2 regions of the Acinetobacter sp. ANC_7553 genome follow, and region 1 is predicted to be linked to the other one. Evidence: predicted binding sites of a transcription regulator. Region 1 holds the regulator's gene; the other holds the start of a gene.
What was found. The regulator PhoB, encoded in region 1, activates phosphate uptake and scavenging genes when phosphate is short. The targets are predictions, from matches to a motif close to TGTCATNAANCTGTCATAA.
Positions count from the first base shown of each region.

Region 2: AC1M9I_RS02245 (inorganic phosphate transporter) is a predicted target of PhoB. The motif match lies at 2,243-2,261, and genes of this name have one in related genera.

Region 1 is NZ_JBWYIV010000012.1:75,243-78,681, forward strand. It holds gene asd (archaetidylserine decarboxylase) at 1-536, shown strand, start outside; gene phoR (phosphate regulon sensor histidine kinase PhoR) at 578-1,939, opposite strand; gene phoB (phosphate regulon transcriptional regulator PhoB) at 1,950-2,660, opposite strand; gene AC1M9I_RS10730 (TetR/AcrR family transcriptional regulator) at 2,889-3,439, opposite strand, start outside.
Region 2 is NZ_JBWYIV010000002.1:110,583-114,021, reverse strand. It holds gene AC1M9I_RS02250 (hypothetical protein) at 1-272, shown strand, start outside; gene AC1M9I_RS02245 (inorganic phosphate transporter) at 347-1,969, opposite strand; gene metH (methionine synthase) at 2,428-3,439, shown strand, end outside.

The sequences.
Region 1 (3,439 bases):
ATGAGGGCGATATTTTTCAGGCAAAAGGTCAAAGCTTTTCAGTTGAAAAGTTAATTGGTGATCCTCAATTGGCAGCACCATTCAAAAATGGTGAATTTGCAACAGTGTACTTATCACCGCGTGATTATCATCGTGTGCATATGCCTTATTCTGGTACATTGACTGAAACTTTATATATTCCAGGTGAATTATTTTCAGTCAACCAAACTACAGCTGAAAATATTCCGGGTTTGTTTGCACGTAATGAACGAATGGTATGTTTATTCGATACTGATATTGGTCGTATGGCTGTTGTTTTAGTTGGCGCAATGATTGTTGCTGGAATTGAAACTGTTGCGACAGGTAAAGTAAAACCAACAGGTCGCTTAGAGCTGAACCATCATGCGATGAAACTTGAAAAAGGTGATGAGCTCGGACGTTTTTATTTGGGTTCAACGGCTGTAGTTTTGTTTGAGAAAGATAAAATGCAATGGGACCAAGCATTTAAGGCGAACTCAACTGTAGTAATGGGTGAAGCGTTGGGTCATCTTATTTGAGTATATCTTTTGAATAAGAAAAGCGCCTAAGGCGCTTTTTTTTATTCGTGCATTTTATACAAGCGTTCTTTGGGAAACACGGCAATAAATGTAGAGCCTTCGTTTTCTTTCGACTCGATTTCAATATGTGCGCCATGTTGCATAAGTACGTGCTTAACGATGGCAAGGCCTAAACCAGTACCACCTGTTTGACGACTGCGTGCACTATCCACACGATAAAAACGCTCAGTTAAACGCGGTAAGTGTTTTGGATCAATTCCAATACCAGTATCCTGAACAGAAAAATAGCCACGTTCTCCATCATCATGCCAGCCGATGGTGATGGTGCCACCTTTCGGGGTGTACTTTATGGCATTGGTAATTAAGTTGCTAAATGCACTCGCCAATTCCATATCTGAACCAATTAAGTCACAGTGGCTGTCTATATCAAGGTTAAGTGTATGACCATAATCAATATTGTAAGCTTGCGCATCATCAAACAGATGGTTCATTAAACTTGGCATTTCGATAATTTGATTTTTCGCAATTTGTTTTTCATTTTCTAAACGAGACAAAAGCAAAAGATCATTGACCAATGCATTCATGCGTTTAGTTTGCGATTGCATTTGTTCAAAGGCACGTTTCCAACGCGGATTGATATCTTCTTGATCTGTGAATGTTTCGATATACCCACTTAACACTGTGAGTGGTGTTCTTAATTCATGTGAAATATTGTCAACAAAATCTGAACGCATTTGCTCGAGATTTTTCATACGCGTAATGTCGTGCGCAACTAAGAGGCGACTTTCATTGCCAAAGCGAGTCAGTTTGATTTGCGCGTACTTATTATCATGGTTCACCAATTTAATTTTTACACCATCTGGTGCTTGATGGGTATTATGAAAATATTCAATAAAATCTGGCTGGCGAATAATCGTGAGCAGGTTGCGGCCACGATCAACAGCTTGAATGCCAAATAACTTTTCCGCAGCAGGATTCCACCATTCGATTTGATGGGAATCATCCGTAAGAATAATCGCTTCTGATAAAGCCACGAGAGAAGATTGAGTTCGATCGATCAGTCCAACCATTTCAGACTGAACAATACGTTCTTGGCGTTGAGCCCGATATACATTGAACAGTAATGCCCCCCAGATTCCATTTAAATTTGGTGGTACATCGTAAGGACGATTCGAAATCCAATCATTGACTAAATATAATGAGCGTAATTGGATACCAAAAAATATGAGACAGGCAATGCCTAAGCATATCCAAAGATAGCCAATCCCTAACCCGATACAGCCCGCAATAATCAGTAGAAATACCAGTAAACGTAAGTCTTGCTTGGCAAAAGTCCATAAACTGCTATATAGAAACTTTTGATGTTCACGTGCCAATTCTGGGACGGGGTAGGGTTCGTACATAAAATCTAAATTAACCTAAAGCAACATCAGCTCGTGTTGAAAAACGATAGCCAGTACCACGCACAGTTTGAACATAACGGTCTGCACCATAAGGTTCGAGCACCTTACGTAAGCGACGGATATGGACGTCGATGGTTCTGTCTTCAATATACACATTTCCACCCCATACCTGATCAAGTAATTGAGCACGGGTATAGGCACGTTCTGGATGAGTCATAAAGAATGCCAATAGACGATATTCTGTTGGCCCCATATCAAGAATATTTTGATTATAGCTGACACGTTGGCTTACTGGGTCAAGAATTAAGCCATTTGCATCAATGGTTTTTTCGCCATTTAACGCATTTGCACGTCTTAACACCGCTTTAATACGGGATACCAACTCACGTGTTGAAAATGGTTTCGTCATATAGTCATCTGCTCCAGCATCAAGACCTTGAACTTTATGGTCTTCTTCGCCACGCGCAGTCAACATAATGACTGGAATTTCGGAAAGTGTTTCATCACGCTTAAGGCGACGACACAAATCTACGCCACTCACGCCACCCGGTAACATCCAGTCGAGTAGGATAAGCGCTGGACGTTGATCAACAATCATTTGATGTGCTTGTTTCGCATCTTCTGCTTCCAAGCATTGAAAGCCTGCCATATCTAAAGAAGTATGGATCATTTCCCGAATTGGGAGCTCGTCGTCGACAATTAAAATGTAGTCATCTTTCACAACGCAATATCCTATGATGAACGGTGAACCGTTTTATATTTATGACAGGCTTATTACAAAGATTAATTATGACAGTATCATTGCAAGATGGAAATCGAAGTTAAATATAGCAATGTTTTGTGACAATTAGGCTGATATTTTGGCTCATTGATATTTATTAATTTGAAATTAAATCAATATCTTAAATTTACTTACGATTTGTCACAATTTCTTCATCTTAATTTGATGCTACTTTTTCATTAGATCATTCAATAGGGCGAGAAAAACGGTTTTACATGCCTGAACGACCTCAGCACGTGGAAGTTTAAAACCACCTACTACCCAGCGAACAGCAACTTGAGTGACATAGCCATTTAGACCAGTTGCAATCAAGGAGATCTCTTTTTCAGTGAGATGGGTATGTGGCATCATTAATGTGACAAAGGCATGAATCATTCGGTCGAAACGGCCCATTGTTTCTTGAATGGTTGCATGATTATGAAGTTCTTGGACGAGCATTGCATCAATATAAATAATCCGAGCGGTACGCGGATCATCTTCTAAAAAACTAAAGAACGCATTTAGACCTGCATCAATCATGTTTAGAGGCTCAGGAGAGGCTTTCATAATAGCTTGCATTAATGTTTGTTGAAGCTTCTCAATCAGTTCTAAAAAGATCGTTTGGAATAAGTTTTCACTTTTCTTAAAAGATTCATAAAAGTAACGTTCAGTTAATTTCGCTTGTGTGCAAATATCTTTAACGGTTACTGAGAAAAAACCATGAGTTCCATATGCTTCAA
Region 2 (3,439 bases), on a different contig from region 1:
CCAATTTGTTTGATGTTGAAGCATTTGAACCCGCGACGACCAATGCGATTATGGCTGCGTTGTGGATTCATGATTTGAGAAACCCACAGTCGGTTGCCAATCCTGACATCGCCCTCAATCATCCATTAGACTTAATCATGCATGGTGCTAATCATGGTGGATTATGGCGTGTAGCATATCTCGCACGCACCGCCCTACCATTTGCCGCATTATATGGTTTTGCTGAAGAAAAACTCCCCTTCAAAAAACTTTTGTCTAAATTCCAAAAATAAGCGACATAAACAATTGATCATAAAAAAAGCGCTGATTGTTCAGCGCTTTTTTAGTCTTTAAGTATTGATTTCAATCAGGTGAACTGAAGGAACAACCAGAATAAACCACCTGACAAACAGATTGTTGCTGGCAGTGTGAAAATCCACGCTGATAAAATTGTGCGAACCATTTGGAAGTTTAAGCCCGACTTATTCGCAACCATCGTACCTGCTACAGCAGAGTTTAAAACGTGTGTTGTTGACACTGGCATACCAAAGCCATCAGCAGCAGCAATCGTTGACATTGCAACTAACTCTGCAGACATCCCCTGACCATAAGTCATGTGTTGTTTACCAATACGCTCACCAACGGTAACAACAATACGTTTCCAGCCTACCATCGTCCCTAGACCTAATGCCAATGCAGTCGCAACTTTCACCCATGTTGGAATGTATTGAAGGAATGAATCTAAGTTATCACGGTAGTTGTCCACTGTTTTTTCTTGCGCTTCAGTCATGGCAGGTAAAGCTTCTGCTTTATCTAAACGCTTGAATGCAGTCGTGCTGAGGTACATATCATTACGGAATTCAGCCACTTGATCTTCAGGAACATCTTTAATGGATGTGTAGCTTCCTACTTTTTCACCTAAATGATCCGTCAAGCTTGCCAAAGCTGGCACAACTTCAGGTGTGATTTCTTTGGTTTGGATATATGACGTGATAATTTGACGCGCTTTTTCATCTGGAATATCTTGGTGATTTGGATAAATCAAATCTGCAGTTTGAGCAGATAACTGACCAAACGTTTGGATATGTTGTTGATCTAGACTCTTGTTTAAAGAGTATGCCAAAGGCACGATCCCGATCAGAATCAACATAATCAGACCCATACCTTTTTGACCATCATTTGAGCCGTGTGCAAAACTTACACCGGTACACGTGAAAATCAAAATGGCACGAATAAGTGGCGGCGGCGGTTTATTCCCTTCTGGTGGTTGGAATAATTCCACTTGTTTCTTAAAGATTTTTTTAACCAATAAGAACAATACAGCCGCAAATGCAAAACCGATTAATGGTGAGAATAAAAGTGCTTTACCCACTTTCATCACCTGTTCCATGTCTACACCTGACGCACCATTACCTACGTTTAGGATGTAGTTCATGATGCCCACACCTAAAATCGAACCGATTAGTGTATGAGAGCTAGAAGCAGGGATACCGAGGAACCAAGTTCCTAAGTTCCATACGATTGCGGCAATCAACATGGCAAAGACCATGGCAAAACCAGCACCTGAACCGACGTTCATAATCAATTCAACAGGCAATAGCGCGATAATACCGTAGGCAACTGCACCACTTGCGACCATTACGCCAAGGAAGTTACAGAAGCCTGCCCACATTACAGCGACAGGTGCAGATAAAGCGTTGGTATAAATAACTGTTGCCACAGCATTGGCCGTGTCATGGAAACCGTTAACGAACTCGAAACCCAATGCGATAAACAATGCCGTGGCCAACATGATCACAGCATAAAGATTTAAAGCAGGCACATGAGATAAATCAGCAGCCAACTGAAAACCAATGTAAATCAAGGTTGAAACAATCAGTGTAAGGAACACTGGCATAAAGAATTTCGGCGTTGGCACGTGAACATTCGTCGACTGCATAGGCGTTGACGATTGTGCTGAATCTGAAACTGGAGTTTGATTAGAATTCATGCAAGCAGAGAAAGAGGATAAATATCCCCTCTATTGTTCAATTTAATTATTACAATTATATGACAAAGAGCTGTCATATAAGTCATCCAAACGACACTTATTTAAGAAAATTAAACTTTAAAAACAACCAATATTCAAAATTTAACAATAATAATCAGATAGTTAATACAAAACCCTCGTCTTTAATCTTTATTTCAATCGGTAATTAAATAGATGAAATAAAGATGACATCACTGTCACATTTGTTACAACGGCAGTTATTATTACATTAGATTATGACAACATGATGAAATATAGACAGTTTCAGTTTTGATAGGTTGATCATCGTAGTCGATGGATGAAATTCATCCTTAATTTTTTGGGAATAGGTTCATAAATTTTTATTTATCAGAAAAGTGGACGTAACTCTGCTAAAATATTGCACCATTATTTGTGCAGATTTTTGTGAGAGTCATTTGATGTCTACCCTCGCCACCTTAAAAGCGCTTCTTGCCAAACGTATCCTGATTATTGATGGTGCAATGGGTACCATGATCCAACGCCACAAATTGGAAGAAGCTGATTACCGTGGTGAACGTTTTGAGGATTGGGCCTACGACCTTAAGGGTAATAACGACTTATTGGTTCTAACTCAGCCACAGATTATTCAAGGCATTCATGAAGCTTATCTTGAAGCTGGTGCAGATATTATTGAAACCAACTCGTTCAATGGAACGCGTGTTTCAATGTCTGACTACCATATGGAAGATTTGGTTCCTGAGATTAACCGTGAAGCAGCTCGAATTGCCAAAGAAGCATGTAAAAAATACTCAACACCTGAAAAGCCACGTTTTGTCGCAGGCGTATTAGGACCAACGTCACGTACCACTTCAATTTCACCAAATGTAAATGATCCGGCATTCCGTAACATCACCTTTGATGAGTTAAAAGTTAACTACATTGAAGCGACTAAGGCATTGATTGAAGGTGGTGCAGACATCATCTTGATTGAAACGGTCTTCGATACCCTAAATGCCAAAGCTGCGATCTTTGCAGTGAAAGAAGTGTTTAAAGAAATTGGTTACGAACTGCCAATTATGATTTCGGGCACCATTACCGATGCATCTGGCCGTACACTCACAGGTCAAACCGCAGAAGCATTCTGGAACTCAATGCGCCATGCAGAGCCTTTATCGATTGGCTTTAACTGTGCACTTGGTGCAGATGCGATGCGTCCACACGTCAAAACCGTGTCTGACGTTGCGGATACTTTTGTTTCAGCGCATCCTAACGCAGGCTTACCAAATGCCTTCGGTGGTTATGATGAAACTCCTGAAGAAACTGCAGCATTTATTAAAGAATTTGCTGAAAGTGGCTTAATTAACATTACGGGTGGTTGTTGTGGTACGACGCCGGATCATATTCGTGCGATTGCGCAAGCGGTTGAAGGTATTGCACCGCGTCAAATCCCTGAAATTGAACCTGCATGTC